Regions from separate parts of the Roseovarius sp. MBR-51 genome, predicted to be linked through region 2. Evidence: riboswitches for the same ligand, from Rfam matches in the RefSeq annotation. Region 2 holds a riboswitch; the other holds the start of a gene.
What was found. Region 2 has a riboswitch for thiamine pyrophosphate ahead of ACSSVY_RS11985 (ABC transporter ATP-binding protein). Riboswitches for the same ligand answer to the same signal wherever they lie in the genome.

Region 1: another riboswitch for thiamine pyrophosphate. It lies ahead of thiD (bifunctional hydroxymethylpyrimidine kinase/phosphomethylpyrimidine kinase); the one in region 2 lies ahead of ACSSVY_RS11985 (ABC transporter ATP-binding protein).

What each region holds. Positions count from the first base shown of each region.
Region 1 is NZ_JBRJGQ010000008.1:24,657-33,577, forward strand. It holds gene ACSSVY_RS12855 (ribonuclease HII) at 1-394, shown strand, start outside; gene ACSSVY_RS12860 (DNA methyltransferase) at 495-1,610, shown strand; gene ACSSVY_RS12865 (MmgE/PrpD family protein) at 1,694-3,058, opposite strand; TPP riboswitch at 3,188-3,289, shown strand; gene thiD (bifunctional hydroxymethylpyrimidine kinase/phosphomethylpyrimidine kinase) at 3,335-4,129, shown strand; gene ACSSVY_RS12875 (FAD-dependent oxidoreductase) at 4,126-5,115, shown strand; gene thiS (sulfur carrier protein ThiS) at 5,099-5,296, shown strand; gene ACSSVY_RS12885 (thiazole synthase) at 5,298-6,068, shown strand; gene ACSSVY_RS12890 (thiamine phosphate synthase) at 6,068-6,664, shown strand; gene ACSSVY_RS12895 (ThiF family adenylyltransferase) at 6,661-7,644, shown strand; gene ACSSVY_RS12900 (ABC transporter substrate-binding protein) at 7,641-8,573, shown strand; gene tenA (thiaminase II) at 8,570-8,921, shown strand, end outside.
Region 2 is NZ_JBRJGQ010000007.1:144,226-153,146, reverse strand. It holds gene ACSSVY_RS12010 (trimethylamine methyltransferase family protein) at 1-1,530, shown strand, start outside; gene ACSSVY_RS12005 (IS5-like element ISRssp10 family transposase) at 1,799-2,977, opposite strand; gene ACSSVY_RS12000 (NYN domain-containing protein) at 3,015-3,785, opposite strand; gene ACSSVY_RS11995 (ABC transporter permease) at 3,909-4,652, opposite strand; gene ACSSVY_RS11990 (TenA family protein) at 4,649-5,305, opposite strand; gene ACSSVY_RS11985 (ABC transporter ATP-binding protein) at 5,318-6,043, opposite strand; TPP riboswitch at 6,094-6,194, opposite strand; gene ACSSVY_RS11980 (heme NO-binding domain-containing protein) at 6,322-6,924, shown strand; gene ACSSVY_RS11975 (diguanylate cyclase) at 6,921-7,931, shown strand; gene bchO (alpha/beta fold hydrolase BchO) at 7,938-8,810, opposite strand; gene ACSSVY_RS11965 (magnesium chelatase subunit D) at 8,814-8,921, opposite strand, start outside.

The sequences.
Region 1 (8,921 bases), on a different contig from region 2:
CGTCGCCCATGCCAGCGTAGACGAGATTGACCGGCTCAATATCCTGCGCGCCTCGCATCTGGCGATGGAGCGTGCAATTGCCGGGCTTGGTATTGCGCCTGACCTCGCGCTGATTGATGGCAACCTGATCCCGCGCGGTCTGACCCTTCCAGCCCGCGCCATTGTGCGCGGCGATGCCATTTCACTCTCGATTGCGGCGGCCTCAATTGTGGCGAAAATCAGGCGCGATCAGATCATGTGGGATTTGGCGCAACAGTTCCCCGGTTATGGCTGGGAGCGGAACGCAGGATACCCGTCGAAAAGCCACAAGCAAGCGCTTCTAAATCTTGGGGTGACCCCACACCATAGACGTTCATTCAAACCAGTCCACAATATATTGTATCAAGAAGAATAACTAACCCTCTGATTCAAAAAAGAAATTGACGGCGAATCAGCTTTGACTCATCTTGGTCCCCAACCACCAGAGCGCAAAAGCGCCGGGACAGAGGCAGAAGATGACAATAATGACCAAAGCCAAGAGCGCGCCTGCGCTCCCTCTCAATACGATTATAGCTGGGGATTGCATCGAGGTGATGAACAGCTTGCCAGAGGCAAGCGTCGATCTCATTTTTGCCGATCCACCCTATAATCTCCAACTCAAGGGTGATCTGCATCGTCCTAACAATAGCCAGGTGGATGCGGTCGATGATGCGTGGGACCAGTTTGCCAGCTTCGCTGCTTACGATAAATTCACCCATGACTGGCTCAAGGCGGCGCGCCGACTGCTTAAACCCCATGGGGCAATCTGGGTCATCGGGTCTTATCACAACATTTTCCGGGTAGGGGCGGCGTTGCAAGACGCGGGCTTCTGGATCCTGAACGATGTGATTTGGCGCAAGTCCAACCCGATGCCGAATTTCCGCGGCAAACGCCTGACCAACGCGCATGAAACGATGATCTGGGCCTCGAAATCAGAGGGCGCGAAATACACCTTCAATTACGAGGCGCTGAAATCGCTGAATGATGGCGTGCAGATGCGCTCGGATTGGGTGCTCCCGCTGTGCACAGGGCATGAGCGGCTCAAGGATGATAAGGGTGACAAGGCGCATCCGACGCAAAAACCCGAGAGCCTGTTGCACCGCGTCTTGGTCGGGTCCACCAACCCCGGAGATGTCATTCTGGATCCCTTTTTTGGTACGGGTACCACAGGGGCTGTCGCCAAGATGCTGGGCCGCGACTACATCGGCATCGAGCGAGAAGCCGCCTATCGCGTGGTCGCGGAAAAGCGGCTGGCAAGCATTCGCAAATTTGACCGCGACGCGCTTCAGGTCTCGACCTCGAAACGGGCAGAGCCGCGTGTGCCCTTTGGTCAGTTGATCGAGCGCGGCATGCTGCGTCCCGGTGAAATGCTCACATCCATGAACGGGAAATGCGCCGCGAAGGTGCGCGCTGATGGCACTTTGGTGGCTGATAGTATCAAGGGTTCGATCCATCAGGTCGGCGCACATCTCGAAGGCGCGCCCTCTTGCAACGGCTGGACCTATTGGTGCTTCAAGCGCGAGGGCAAGGTTGTGCCCATCGACGTGCTACGCCAGCAAATACGTTCGGAAATGGAAGAGCGCCCCAACTGATTCCCAAGACACCGCCGGTGCCCAAGGCCTGACTTTCTCGGGCACCATTGACTTGCCCCGCCTTTATGGCGGGGCTTTTTTCGTCATCGGTCCGGGGCAGGAGTGACAAGGGCGGTCAGCTCGGAAAAGAGTGTATTGGGCTGCAATAGTCTCTGATTCATATCCCAGAGCGCTTTGATGCGCCCTGCAGACAGAACATGACCAGCCATTGCACCTAACTTGGCCCTTATGTCCGCCTCGGGCATCGGCGCTTCAGGTCCGCCGCGCGCATTGACATCGCCTGAGGAAAGTCGCCGCCCGTCCCGCAGGATGGCCGTGACATCCGACCATCGCCCGGCGGGAAAGCGGGCGGAGTGGCGTGGTTCTTCGCGCACGGTGATACGGGCATGTAACTTGGCCACCTCTGCATTCCGAAGACCTGCGCCGGTTATATGTTCCGGACCGATCCGACCATGAACCAACAAGGACGCCAGAGCAAAGCCAAGCGAATACTGTGCCTCGCTGGTGGTGGTGGGAAGTCCGGAGTAGAGCGCAGCAGATTCAGCAAAGGTCGCAACCTCAAGCGTCTCGATTTCGGGTCCAGTAACCCCGTGTTCGACCATCAGCACGCGAACGCCTTCGAGCGCACCATGGGCCCAACGACAGATTGGATAGGGTTTTATGTAATTCCGCAAGAGCGTCCAATCCTGTCCCAGATCCTCCCAAATATGCGTCACGTCGGCCCCTTCGACCGTGATGGCGGGTGCACCGATAAAGCCGCGCTCGGCCTGTATCAGAGACGAAACTCCAACCAATGCACCCATTCCTGAACCATCATGCAGCATGGTTGGATTGGCAATCTCGCGCATCATCTGACTGCGCGGCCCATGGTATTCGGCGATACCCATGGCCTGACGTAACACTTCGGGCGTTTGCCTCCGAAGATGTGCCCCGAGTGTCGCGACCCCCAATGCATTCCATGCCCCCGACGTGTGGTAATCAGCGGTGGTGGCATGCAGCGCGACGCCTGCCCGTGCGGCTACCTCATAGCCCACGGCAAGGGCTGTGAGCGCCTGCCGCCCGGTCAGATCCAAGGATTGCTCGGCATAGGCAAAGAGCGCTGGCACTAAGGCACAGCCGATATGCCCTTTGGTCGGGTTGTAACCATCATGCCCATCGAGATTGTCAATCTGCGTGGCCAAGGCCCAAGCCGCCCCCGGCCTTGCGCAGCGTCGACCATCAAAGAGCAAAGTTGCGCTGTGTTTGTCACTATTCGCACCATGAAAATCAACTGCAAACTCGCGCGCGATCCTGCTCACGTCGAGCGATGCCGCCCCTGCCGCCACCCCGAGCGTGTCGATAAGCAGTAGTGCGGCCCGTTCAAGCACCGCCTCAGGAATGGAAACCGAAGAATCAAGCGAAAAGTCAGCGATCTTGTCAAACTGAAGAGGCACAGGAGCAAAGGACATCAAGGTATCTTTCTGCAAGGAACATTCCCTCACCCTGACGCGATTACGCGCACCCTTGAGTCCTGTTTGCGACATGTCCTATCCTGCAATCTCCTCTTGCAGCATGAGAAATCCGCTGTTAGCTATTTGAAACATCCGTTGGGGTGCCCGTTTTCGGGCTGAGAGACATTACGTCAACCCATCGAACCTGATCCGGTTGATACCGGCGTAGGGAACGGACATCAGCACGCAACACGCGTCCCACGTCCGTTTCCCTCGACATGAGAGGACTGGCCGATGGTGGCAACGGCATTGACAATCGCGGGCTCCGACAGCGGCGGAGGTGCGGGGATTCAGGCGGATCTCAAGACCTTTTCGGCTTTGGGTGTTTATGGCACCAGTGTGATTACCGCGGTGACCGCACAGAACACCTGTGCGATCACCGATGTACATCCCGTTCCGAATGCCGTTGTTGCCGCTCAGATCGCTGCTGTTTTGGGCGATATCAGGGTCGATTGTATCAAAATTGGCATGTTGGGCGATGCCAGTCTGATCGAGACGGTGGCAAAGGCACTGGTGGCGTACTCCGGACCGATCGTGCTTGATCCGGTCATGGTTGCCAAATCCGGAGCAAAGCTCTTGCCGGATGCAGCCCGAGAGGCTTTGATCGCGCTGCTTTTGCCGCGTGCCGATCTATTGACCCCGAACTTACCCGAGGCCGCGAGCCTTCTAGCCACGTCAGAGGCTGAGGATAACGCTGAAATGCAAGCACAAGGTCGGCGCCTGCGTGAGATGGGTGTTCAAGCGGTACTGATGAAGGGTGGACACGGACGAGGCGACACTTGCAGCGATTGGCTGATCTTTGACGAGGCAGTGCGGTTCGACGCGCCTCGTATCGCCACGCGCAATACCCACGGGACGGGATGCACCCTATCCTCTGCCATCACGGCGGGGCTCGCAAAGGGGCTAACATTGAACAAAGCGGTAGAAAACGCACATATCTGGCTGCATCGCGCGATTTTGGCCGCCAGCACGTTGGAGATCGGCCAAGGACACGGACCAGTTCATCATTTTCACGAGATCTGGAAATGAGCAAGGCGATCACCATACGAGGGGCGGGGATCGTGGGTCTCTGCGTTGCCACAGAGTTGATAGCACGTGGCGCGCGAGTGATCCTGCGTGATCCCGCGCCAGAGCCGGGGCCAACGGCATGTTCTTGGTGGGCGGGGGGTATGCTTGCGCCGTTTTGTGAAGGCTTCAGCGCAGAGGAACCCGTCGTGCGCCTGGGTCAACAGGCGGCGGATTGGTGGTCAGCACAGGGCGTCAAAGTCGAGCGTAAAGGCACTCTTGTTGTAACGTTGCAACGTGATCGCCGCGAACTGGATCAATTTGCCCGAAGGACAGAGGGGCATCGGTTAGTGTCAAGTGAGGAATTGGCCAAGTTAGAGCCGCATTTGGCTGAGCATCACGACCGTGCGCTATACTTCAAAGATGAGGCGCACATTAACCCGCGCATGGCCCTCGCGCAGTTGCGGGATCGGCTTGTTCGCTCTGGCGTCGTATTTGAGCAAAGCGCTGAGAACCCGCATGGCCCTGTGATCGATTGCCGCGGACTTGCGGCGCAAGATGCATTGCCTGAACTGCGCGGCGTCAAAGGCGAGATGGTCATCCTGCGCGCCCCAGATGTGACCCTAAGTCGGCCCATTCGTCTACTTCACCCCCGCTTTCCGCTCTACATCGTCCCACGTGGGGACGGTGTTTTGATGCTAGGCGCGACGCAGATCGAAAGTGAGGACCGCGGGCGCACCTCGGTCCGGTCTGTGATGGAGTTGCTCTCTGCTGCCTATGCACTGCACCCGGCCTTTGGCGAGGCGGAGGTGATGGAGATCGGTGCAGACGCGCGCCCCGCTTTTCCCGACAATCTGCCGCGCATCGTTCGCAAAGAGGGCACGATCTATGCCAATGGCCTCTTTCGTCACGGCTTTCTTCTGTCGCCTATCGTGGCACGGATGGTGGCCGGTTTGGTGACAGGCGACAATGCAAACCCGGAGTTTTTGGCCCATGAATATCACGGTTAACGGCACCACGCAGGATACCGCAGCCACAACGCTCGACGCGCTGCTGGTCGAGTTGGGGTACGCGGGGGCCAAGGTGGCCACAGCGGTCAACGAAAGTTTCGTTCCCGCCGCAATCAGGCCAGAACAGAGACTGAATGACGGCGACCGCATCGAGATCGTCGCACCACGGCAAGGGGGCTGAGATGCCTGTTTTCTACGAGACCGAGATCGCATCGCGGCTGATGTTGGGCACTGCGCAATACCCCTCGCCGGCGATCCTCGCGCAGGCGTTCCGCCGCTCTGGCGCGGGTATCGCCACCGTTTCGGTGCGCCGGGAGTCCGGGGGCGACCGCGCGGGACAGGCATTCTGGGACATGATCCGCGAACTAGGCGTGCATGTCCTGCCCAATACGGCCGGATGTCACTCGGTGCGCGAGGCGGTGACTACGGCGCAGATGGCGCGCGAGATCTTTGACACCAACTGGATCAAACTGGAGGTGATCGGCCATGCCGACACCCTGCAGCCCGACCCCTTTGGATTGGTCGAGGCGGCGCGAATCCTGTCTGACAACGGGTTTCAGGTGTTCCCCTACTGCACCGAGGATCTCGTGCTCTGCGAGCGGCTTGTCGAGGCCGGGTGCCGCGTTCTGATGCCTTGGGGCGCACCTATTGGTACGGGGCTGGGACTCAACAATATCTATGGGTTGCGCAGTTTGCGCGCGCATTTCCCCGATCTGCCATTGGTGATCGACGCAGGCCTTGGCCTGCCATCACAGGCGGCACATGCGATGGAATTGGGCTATGACGCCGTTCTCCTCAACACCGCCGTCGCCAAGGCTGGCGATCCGGCCATGATGGCCGAAGGGTTCGCGCGCGCGCTAGAGGCTGGGCGGCTGGCCTTTGAAGCCGACCCGATGGAGCCGCGCGATATGGCGGCACCTTCGACCCCCGTTTTGGGGAGGGCCTTTACCTGATGACCTTGCCGCGTTTCTATCCGATTTTCGATCACGCCGACTGGTTGCGCCGTCTGCTGCCGCTAGGCGTGGGGTTGGTCCAATTGCGAATCAAGGATGTTTCCAGCGACATGCTGGAACAGCAAATCGCGCTGGCACAGGGTCTTTGCCGCGCCCATGGCGCAATTCTCGTGGTCAACGATCACTGGCAGGCGGCGATTGATGCAGGCTGCACTTGGGTGCATCTGGGGCAAGAGGATCTCGATGCCGCCGATATCCCTGCGCTCCGCCGCGCCGGGATCAAGATCGGGCTCAGCACCCATGACCATGCCGAACTGGACCGCGCGCTATCCTATGCCCCCGATTACGTGGCGCTTGGTCCCGTCTATCCGACCATCCTGAAAAAGATGAAGTGGCATGAACAGGGGTTGGACAAGCTGACGGAGTGGAAGCGCCTGATCGGCGACATCCCCCTCATTGCGATCGGCGGCATGTCGGTGGAGCGTGCGCAAGGTGCGTTCAGCGCCGGGGCAGATGTGGTCTCGGCCGTGACAGACATCACCCTTCACTCCGATCCCGAGGCGCGGGTGCGGCAATGGTTGGACGTGACTGGATGAGCCGCTACGCGCGTCAGATCGCTCTCCCTGAGTTCGGGACCGTGGGACAGGACCGGCTGGCCGCGGCGCATGTACTGGTCGTGGGCGCGGGCGGGCTGGCAGCGCCAGTGCTGCAATACCTCGTGGGCGCGGGCGTCGGGCGGATCACGTTGATGGATGGCGACCGCGTTTCCCTGAGCAACCTGCACCGCCAGACGCTGTTTCGCATGACGGATATCGGCCAACCTAAGGCGCAGGTCGCGGCGCTGCATATGACCGCTCTCAACCCGGACTGCGTGATTTCCGCCGTGTCAGAGCCACTCGATCCCCTTAATGCCCCCGCTCATGTGGCAGCCGCAGATCTGGTTCTTGATTGCGCCGACAGTTTCGCAGCGAGCTACATTCTGTCCGATACATGCCTGACACAGGGCACACCGCTGATCAGCGCCTCTATCGTTGGCACCTCTGGCTATGTGGGCGGCTTCTGCGCGGGCGCGCCCTCGTTGCGCGCGCTGTTCCCGGATTTACCTGACCGGCTGGGCAGTTGCGATGCCGATGGCGTACTTGGCCCGTCGGTCGGCGTTGTTGGTAGCCTTCAGGCGCAGATGGCATTGGCGCTTCTGGCTGGAATAGAGCCTGATCCGCTTGGTCAACTCGTGACATTTGAGGCGATTGGACATCGCTTTGGCGGCTTCCGCTTTGACGGTGCGCCCGAGCCAGAGGATGGTTTCCGCTTTATCGCGCCCGGTCAAATCACGCCCGATGACTGGCTGATCGACCTGCGCGCCGAGACCGAGAGCGGTCCCGCCTTGCCAAACGCCACCCGCCACAGTGTTGCCGATTTTGATCACCCCGACACCCGCCCCCAAGGCGCACGCGCCGTGCTTGCCTGCCGGTCCGGCCTGCGGTCTTGGCAGGCTGCAACGCGGCTGCGCGGTCATTGGGACGGAGAGATTGCCTTGATCGCCCTTGGCGACGTTCAACAGGAGACTGACACATGAGATACCTCACCCTGATTATTGCCCTTATGGCCAGCCCGGCCATGGCACAGGACAAGATGACGCTCATTCTGGACTGGTTCATCAACCCGGATCACGGCCCGATCATCGTAGCCGAGGAACTGGGCTATTTCCAAGACGCCGGGCTCGAGGTCGAGGTTATCGCCCCTGCCGATCCGTCCGATCCGCCCAAGATGGTTGCGGCCGGTCAGGCCGACCTTGCGATTTCCTACCAGCCGCAGTTGCATATGCAGATCGAGAACGGGCTGCCTCTGCGCCGCGTTGGCACGCTGGTCGCCACGCCGCTCAACTGCCTCTTGGTGCTCGCAGATGGGCCGATCAAATCCACCGCTGATCTCAAAGGCCGCAAGGTGGGCTTCTCGGTAGCGGGCGTCGAAGAGGTTTTGCTCTCGACCATTCTTGCGCAGCATGGCCACAGCCTGAGCGATATCGAACTGGTGAGCGTCAACTGGTCACTCTCGCCCTCGCTCATGTCAGGCCAAGTGGACGCGGTGATCGGCGCCTATCGCAATTTCGAACTCAACCAGATGGAGATCGAAGGCGTGCCGGGGCGGTGTTTCTACATCGAGGAAGAGGGCGTGCCCGCCTATGACGAGCTGATCTATGTCGCCAATCCCGACACGATGAATGCCGACATGATCCGCCGTTTTCTGCATGCGACCGAGCGTGCGACGCAATACATCATGAACCACCCGCAAGAGAGCTGGGAGATTTTCGCAGGCACCTCGCCCGAATTGCAGGACGAGTTGAATGAAAAGGCCTGGGTGGACACCTTTCCGCGTTTTGCCACCCGGCCCGCGGCGCTGGATCACGCACGCTACAAGCGGTTTGAACAGTTCCTGCTCGACACTGGAATGATCGAAAATTCCACGCCCGTCTCGGGCCTTGCCATGGACCTGAACGCGGAATGACTGACGGATATGGGGCAACCTTTCCCCGCTTGCGCGATGCGGCGGGGACGGTTTGGCAGGATTACACGCATCACGCCTTTGTCGAGAGGCTGCGCGAGGGCACGCTGCCGCGCAAGGCGTTCCTTGGCTATCTGGTGCAGGACTACGTGTTTCTCATCCATTTTGCCCGTGCCTGGGCCTTGGCCGTGACCAAGGCCGACGCACTCGAAGAAATGCGCGCCTGTGCTGCCACTGTCGATGCGCTGGTCAATCACGAACTCAGCCTACATGTGAAAACCTGCGCCGAGGCGGGGCTGAGCGAAGAGGATCTTTACAGCGCCGAAGAGCATCCCGCCAATCTGGCCTATA
Region 2 (8,921 bases):
GGTGGGCGCGCAGGCGGGGTGGCCCGGCGCGGCAGCGCGGTCATCGAACAGATGCCGTGGAACCCGCCCATCAACCGCGACCGCCCGACCGAGCCGCTGACCGATGCGGGGGTGCTGGCAATTCATGATGGCGCGATGCGCATTCTTGAAGAGATAGGAATAGAGTTCCTCAACCCGGAAGCAGTCGAAATTCTACGCGCCTCGGGAGGTTGCGAGATCAACGGCGAAAACGTCCGGATGGGCCGCGATTTCGTCATGGAGATGATTGGCAAGGCACCGGAAAGCTGGACCATCACACCGCGCAACCCGGACCGCGTGATCACCATCGGCGGCAATCACCTCAACTTCGGCAACGTATCCTCACCGCCGAGTTACTGGGATATGAAGATCGGACGCAAGGTCTCGGGCACCCGCGAGATGTGCCAGAACCTGTTGAAACTGACGCAGTATTTCAACTGCATCCATTTCGCGGGCGGCTATCCGGTGGAGCCGCAGGACATTCACGCCAGCGTCCGGCATCTCGACGTGCTCTACGACAAGCTGACGCTGACCGACAAGGCGATGCATGCCTATAGCCTGGGCGCAGAGCGGGTCGAGGACGTGATGGAGATGGTGCGGATCGCGGGCGGCCTCAGCCACGAGGAATTCGAGGCGACGCCCCGCATGTATACCAACATCAACTCGACCTCGCCCTTGAAACACGACTACCCGATGCTCGATGGTTGGATGCGTCTGGCACGGCGGGGGCAGGGGCTTGTGGTCACACCCTTCACTCTGGCTGGCGCCATGGCTCCCGTAACGATGTCGGGCGCGGTGGCGCAATCCATTGCCGAGGCGCTCTGTGCGGTGGTTCTGGCGCAGCTCATCCGCCCCGGCGCGCCCTGTGCCATTGGCACCTTTACCTCGAATGTTGACATGAAATCCGGCGCACCGGCCTTTGGCACGCCGGAATACATGCGCGCCACCCAGATGACCGGGCAATTGGCGCGGTTCTACAAGCTGCCGATGCGCGCGTCTGGCGTCTGTGCCGCCAATGTGCCCGACGGACAGGCGATGTGGGAGACCTCCAACAGCCTCTGGTCCGCGGTGCAGGCGGGGGCGCATATGGTCTATCACGCCGCCGGATGGCTTGAGGGCGGATTGATCGCCAGCCCTGAGAAATTCATCATGGATTGCGAAATCCTGCAGCAAATCCAACGCTATATGGACCCGATGCTCTGGGCCACCGGACCCGACGAAATCGCATTTGAGGCGATCCGGGAGGTCGGCGACAAAGGGCATTTCTTTGGCATCCAGCACACACAGGACCGCTATACCACGGCCTTCTATCAGCCCTTCCTCAGCGATTGGCGAAACTATGAGGCATGGGAGGCGGCAGGCGCCGTCTGGACGCCCGCGCGTGCGCATCAGGTGTTCCAAGACATCATCGCGGGCTTTGAGCCGCCCCCGATGGAGGATGCGGTGCGCGAGGAACTGGCGGATTTCGTGGCCCGGCGCAAGGCCGAGGGCGGGGCACCGACGGATTTCTGAGGGTGTTGAACGCGGCGTCGGTCTCTTGTCGGTATGACGTCGGTGTCGCTGCGGTGCGTGAGAGGCTTGTTGATTGAGGGCTATACTGGTCCACTTTGAGTCCCAAAGCAAAAGGGGTGACCTTCCATGATGGAAACCGAAGTGTTTCAGGCGGATGCAGTCCTAACAGGCTGCTGAAGAAGTCAGCCTTGAAGGACGTTATTCTTCCCCCACGGTTTGAAGGTGGCTCTTTGCGACTGCGGACGCCGGGTCGGGTTTGACCCCTTCGTCAGGGGGCAAGGAGTTTCGGTAGTCTGGCCAGATTGCAGGCTGCCATGGTCATTGTGAATTGGGCGCGGACCCTGTCGAGGCCGCGATGAACAGTCTGGGCCATGCCGCCCACGGTCTTGGCCCAGCCGAAGGGTTCCTCGATCTTCTTCCGGCGCCGCTGTGACAAGGCATAACCGGGATGCTGGGTGGTTCGCCCGTCGATTGCGGAACTCCGGGCCTTCTGCGCGACATGTGGCGTCACAACCATGCGCCTGAGTGCGGCAACAAAGTTGGCGCTGTCATATCCCTTGTCTGCTCCAAGCGTCAGGCGCCGGGTCGAGCCAGGGGAGTGTCGGTTGATCATCTCGAGGGCCGCCTTGCGCTCGCCGTAACCATCGGCATGGGTCAAATCGGCCTGCACGATCAGCCCGTTGCGGTTCTCCATCAGCGTATGTCCCATGAAGCACAATGTCGCCGCGGCACCCGGTGCTTTCTTGTAGAGACGGGCATCGGGGTCCGTCACAGAGATGTGGGTTGCGTTCGAGCGCTTCTGGCCCCGGAAGTTCACTGCGGCGTTGCGGATATGGCGGGGCGTGTCGGGCATCGGCTGCGTTTCTGTCTGCTGGGGCTGCGGTTCGGTGTTTGCGAAGGTCGCGTCGGCCGGTGGTGGCGGTCCGCCAGGATCATCGTCATGCGGTGGCGGCGCGCTGTTCCTGGGCTGAAAGCTCTTCATGGACGCCCACGCCTTGACCAAAGTGCCGTCTACCGAGAAGTGTTCATCCGAGAGGAGCGGACGGACCTCCGGGTGCGCCAGGATCGCCGCCATCAGCTTGCGCGACATGTCGGTCGTCAGCAGCCGATCGCGGTTCTTGGTAAACACCGTAGGAACCCAGACCGGATCGTCGATGCCAAGGCCGACGAACCACCGAAACAGCAGGTTATAGTTCATCTGTTCCATCAGCTGCCGTTCCGAGCGGATCGAGAACAGGAGCTGAAGAAGGCTCGCACGGATCAGTCGCTCCGGCGCGATGGAGGGGCGGCCAAAATCGGTGTAGAGCGCGGCGAACTCGGCATCCAGGCTGGCCAGCGCGTCATTGACGACCCGACGGATCAACCGCAGCGGATGACGATCCGGAACCCGCTGCTCAAGATCAACATAGCTGAACAGCGACCCGCTTGCCTCGTCCGTCCCACGCATCGCCACCTCCTGCTGCCGCTGCCATGCCGGAAGTGAATCATGTTCTCATAACCGCGTCGAGGGCCGACTTTTTCAGCAGCCTGCTAAAGGCTTCGGGTCTATAGCGGACCTTCGCATTCGGCCCCTTAGGGTCAAGCGCGTAGAGCGTTGGGCGTTTTACAAAGTAAGCGCGCCACGTCTTCTCAGGCGTCGTGCCGATCTTCAAGTTATGTGCCTTGAACATAAGCCCAGATAGCACATTGACTTCGAGCCCGGTTGCGTCCTTGCCGTTGGACCGGATCAGATTGCGGATTTTCTGATCGAATTCTGTCACGGGGTCTGCCATCAATGGCTTTGCGGCTTCTGACTTTGTTTGTGAGACCGGCCTGGAAATTGTCGGATTGAACGCAAGCACTTTAAACTCTGAACACGCCGCCCGAAACCGCTCTGATGTCTTGGCCTCTCCCGCCCCGATTACGGTGAGACCATAGCCCCGCAAGCGGGTGGCGAGATGGGTGAAATCCTGATCGGAACTGACCAAGAGAACTGCCGCACATTGATCCGAGAGCGCGCGCTCCATCGCGTCAACGCAAATCAGCATGTCGGTGGCGTTCTTGCCGCTGCCGGAATGGATGAACTGAAAGCCGGCGACCTTGTCCCAATCAGGCAGAAGGCCGAGATTGCCATAGGCGCGCAGCAGGTCAGGGGCACCGTGGCGGTGGGCCAGATCAAGGATGGTCTGAGCATGCGTCACAGGGATATTCTCGGCGTCGACAAAGACCGAGAGGCGCAACGGCACCGTAAGGCGGGTCGGGGGCAATGTGCTCATGCCTGCAGCTTAGAACGTGAATATGGATGGAATTGGGACGGCAGACGATCTTTTTTATGGCGCGCACGTCAGGTGCGTGACTGCGGGGCAGTAGCGGGTAGGAGTATTTGTCCAAGAAAAAGCTCAGCCCGCCGCCCTGCCATCCAGCCACCTTCTACACCCCCGGTCCACCCCGGCATGAAGGCAAAGCGTCAGGATCGCCAGCACGATCAGGGCGGCGAACATCAGATCAATCTTGGCGCGGCCATTGGCCAGAAGCATGAGGTAGCCCAAGCCCTTGGACGCCCCCACCCATTCGCCGATAATGGCCCCGATGGGGGCATAGACCGCTGCCAGACGCAGGCCGGAGGCGAAACCGGGCAGGGCCGCTGGCACGCGAATGTACCACATGAGGCGGCGGCGGCTGGCCCCCATGACCCGCGCAAGGTCGAGCCACTGCGGCGGTGTGCGCATCAGCGCGTCGAAAAACGCCGAAGTGACCGGGAAATAGATGATCAAGAGCGCCATCGCGACCTTGGACCAGAGCCCATAGCCCAGCCAGAGCGTGAGGATCGGCGCGAGGGCAAAGACCGGGATCGCTTGGGAAAATACCATCATCGGGCGGATCAGGCGCCGCGCCATAGGCGAGGAGGCAAGGCCAATCGCCGAGAGACCGCCGAGTATGGCACCCAAGGCCAAGCCAAGCAGCACCTCTGCGGCGGTGATGGTCGCATGATGGGCAATCAGCGCCCGGCTGGCCCAGAGGGTTTCGGCCACGCGCAGCGGCCCCGGCAGAATAAAGGGCGGCAATGCCGCCAGCGTCACCAGCGCCTGCCAGAGCACCAGCGCGAGGGCTGTCGAGGTGGCGATGGTGATGAGGCGGCTCATGCGGTCGGGTATCCGGCGAGGGCCGCGTCAAAAAAGGCGCGCTCCAGTTGCGTGGCGGTGACAAAGGCGGATTGCGCGGCGGCTTGATCCTCGGGCGAGAGCGTGGGCCAGACCTGATCAAGCTGATCCCGCAGATAGGTGACGACGCCCTCGAACCCCGGCCCGCTGTGCAGGGTGATCCATTCCCCGAACCAGAACGGCAGGTGTTCGGCACGCTCTGCATGCGGGCTGGCCCAGTCCAGATAGGTCCATTCGGCGACGCTCAGCACCGCGATCATCTGCGCATAGCGCCCTGATCTTGCCGCCGCGCGCATCAGCGCCTGAAATTCGGCTGTCACCGGGTGGGGCGCGGCGGGCGGTTCTGTTGTGCCGCCCAAAGCGTCAATCGCTCGCAGGAAATAGGTATTCTCCGGTCCTGAAATCAGCCCCAGAAACTGCGCCGCCGGGATGGCATCGGGCAGGCTGGGCGCATGGGCGATGGCAGAGGCCAAGAGCCGCACGAAATCCTCGATAAAGAGGTAATCCTGTTGCAAATAGGCGAGCATCAGCGCCTCGGGCAGCGTGCCCGCCGCAAGCTGGTCGGTAAATGCGTGCCGGGTGGCGGCCTGCCAATCGGTCGCCACAAGGGATTTGAGTTGGTCGGTGGGGCGCAAGGCGGGGTCCTCTCAGGCGGGCGCACGCAGGCGGGCCAAGAGGCGGCCCTGTGCGGCGAGGGTTTCGGGGTCATCCACCGCGCGCGGCACCGGAGCAGAGGGCGGCGTCACATCCTCCAGCCCGGTCTCGGTCAGGATATGGATGGCGTGTCCCATGCGCGCGGCCTCGGCCGGGTCATGCGTGACCATCAGCACGGTGCGCTCCGTCAGATGCGTGGCCGTGAGATCCTGCATCTGCGCGCGGGTGCGCGCATCCAGCGCCGAAAACGGTTCGTCGAGGAGGACGATGGGCCGATCCTCCATCAGCGTGCGGGCCAGCGCCACGCGCTGTTTCTGCCCGCCCGAGAGCGCATGGGGCCGCTTGTCGGCATGATCCGCCAGACCCACGCGCGCCAGCATCTCGCGCGCACGCAGACTGTCGCGCGGTCTGCCGCGCAGCCGCGCCCCAAGCGTCACATTGCCCAGCACATCAAGCCAGGGCATCAGCATTTCACCCTGCGCCATCAGCGCCATGCGCCCCGGAAGCGGCAGACCGTCCGAGGCGGTGATTGTCCCGGCAAACTCCGTCACCTCGTCCAGCCCGGCAATCAAGCGCAAGAGCGTCGTCTTGCCCACGCCGGACGGTCCGAGCAGACAGGTTATGCGCCCGGCCTTCAGGGTTAGCCGCAGCGGTCCAAAGACCGGCACCGCCCCAATCCGGGCGCTGCCATCGAGGGTCAGACTGGGCGGTGCGGTCATGCGCGGCCTCTTCAAACTTGGGCCGCAGGCTAAGGGGAAGAAGGGCGCAAGGCTGCGCGGTCTCCGTTCCCTCCGCCGGTGCAAGCCGGATCAGGTTCGATGGGTTGGCTCTTCGCCTCTCAGCCCCAAGTGGGCACCCCAACGGATATGTCAGGTTTAGCAATGCGTCTTGCGGTTGGCAAGTCTGGGGTGGCGTAGGGAATATACCCTGCATTTTAGATGTTCAGCGCTTGTTAGGACTTGGCTGTCAGGCTGGCGCCATCTGAGGGGAGAGTGTCATGCACGGGCTGGTCAACCGCGCCATCGAGAGATTTGTCAGGGATACCTATGGGCGCGATGTGTGGATTGACACGGTCCGGCGATTGGATCTGGGCCTGACCGAATTTGAATCGATGATGATCTATGAGCCGCAGGTGACCGCACGGGTGCTTGCGGCGGTAGGTACGCGGCTTGCGCGCGGGAGCGATGATCTGCTCGAGGATATCGGCACCTATCTGGTCTCCAATCCGGCGACCGAGGCGTTGCGCCGCTTGCTGCGGTTCAGCGGTGTGGATTTTGTCGATTTCCTGCATTCGCTCGATGACCTGCCCGAGCGCGCGCGCCTTGCGGTTTCCGACCTCGACTTGCCCGCCTTGGAACTGCTTGATCAGGGCGGTGGGCTCTACCGCCTGCATGTCGGTTGTCCAGAAGGGGATGGGCTGCGTTTCGGGCCAGTTATGGTCGGGCTCTTGCGGGCGATGGCGGATGATTACGGCGCGCTCGCGGTGGTCGAGCATCAGGGCGAGGGCGGGGCCTGCGAGATCCTCGAAATTCGGCTTCTGGACGAGGGGTTTGCCGATGGGCGCGCCTTTGTTCTGGGGGCGGGAGGGGCTGCGCCATGACGAATTGCGATCAGGTGCTGTGCCAGATTCTGACGGGCTTTTGCCCGATGCATGCAGTGCTGGACGAAACCGGGCATGTGGTGGGGTCGGGGCCAACCCTTGCCAAGCTCTTTGGAGATAGTCCGATGCACGGCGTGCGGTTTCTGGACCTGATCGACCTCTGCCGCCCGCAAAAAGCGCGCGATATGGTGGAGCTGCGCGCCTGTCACGGCGTGCGTCTGCGGCTCCGTCTGCGGGCCGCGCCACGGACCACGCTCAAGGGTTTGCTGCTGGCCCTGCCCGGCGGCGGCGCGGTGGTGAACCTCTCCTTCGGGATTTCGGTTGGGGAGGCCGTGCGCGATTTTGGCCTCACCGGCGCGGATTTCACCGCGACCGATCTCACGACCGAGATGCTCTATCTGATAGAGGCAAAATCCGCCGCAATGGAGGCCTCGCGCAAGCTGAATCTACGGCTGCAGGGCGCGCGCATCGCTGCCGAAGAACAGGCCTTCACCGACACGTTGACCGGTCTCAGGAACCGGCGCGCGCTCGATCATGTGCTTGATCGACTGATGCAGAGCGAGCAGGATTTCGCACTTCTGCATCTGGATCTCGATTTCTTCAAGCAGGTCAATGACACACTGGGCCATGCCGCGGGCGATCACGTGTTGCAAGTGGTCGCAGAGAGGCTCTTGGCCGAAGTGCGCGCCGACGACCTGATCGCGCGGGTGGGCGGGGATGAATTCGTCATTCTCCTCTTGGGTATGACAGACCACGCGCCGACCAGAGACCTAGCCACGCGCATGATTGCCCGGCTGCAAGAGCCCGTGGTCTTTCACGCTCAGGAGTGCCGGATATCAGCCAGTATCGGCGTCACGTTGAGCTGTGGTTATGATAGACCAGAGCCTGTTCGGATGATGGCCGACGCCGATCTGGCGCTCTATGCCGTCAAGGCGTCAGGCCGCGGACGCGCGATCGTCCACGCCGCGCAACCGTGCCGCACGCCCCCTCTGCCGGGCCTCGCCTGAGCCGGATCAGCCGGGCCAGTTTGCGCTGTCGTTCAACGTCGCCAGAATACGCGCAGGGTCCTCTTCATGGGCCAGATGCCCCAACCCGTCCAACGCAACCACCTGCGCGCAGGACAGGCGTGCCGCCGCGCGCATCGAGGTATCGGGCGGCACCGCCAGATCCCGCACACCGGTGATCAAGAGGCACCGGTTGGGAACAGCACTCAACCGGTCCAGCAAGGGGGCCACATTCCATTGCGCCATCATTTGCAACGTGCCATCGACATGCGCCCGGTCCGCGATCAGACGCCCATAGAGCGTCAGACCCTCGGGCGGGATGCGCGATCCCGTGCTCTCGATCAGACGACGTGCGCGCGTCACCTTGTCCGCACCCAACGTAAAGAGCGCCGCTGTCAAAGGGTTAAGCGCGAGCAGCTTGGCCAACACTGGAAACAGCCAGCCCGCGACGCCCTCAAAGGGGCCCAAGGCGGCATTGAGACAGGCAATGTCCGGCGGCGTGCCCTCGGGGGTCCTCAGACGCGTGGCCAGCTCGAGCGCAATCGCGCCCCCTGCCGAATGCCCAACAATCAGATCGGGCTGCCACCCCTGCGCCTCGCAAAGGGCTGCGATATCCTCTGCCATACCGGGCAGGCCCAGACGACGCTTGGCACCGGCGCGGCTGAATCCCTGACCCGGCAGATCAATGGCGATCACCCTGTGGCTCTGCGCCAAAAGCGGCATAAGATCACGCCAGCTATGGGTCGAGGCCCCGGCCCCATGCAGCAAGAGCGCCAGCGGACCGCTGCCCATTTCCTGCACATGCCAGTGATGTGGCGCATTGTATAGCCGCCGGGAATGCGCGTTATGGGGCCATGTCGCCAGATCGCGCTGCCAGTCCATGACTCAATCTCCCAAGGCCAAGGTCACAGCCGCAGAGATTGCGCGTGCATCGGCGCGGGGCAGAGGCAGGTGCCGCGCGCCCATCTCGGCCGCAAGATGTGCCGGTTCCGG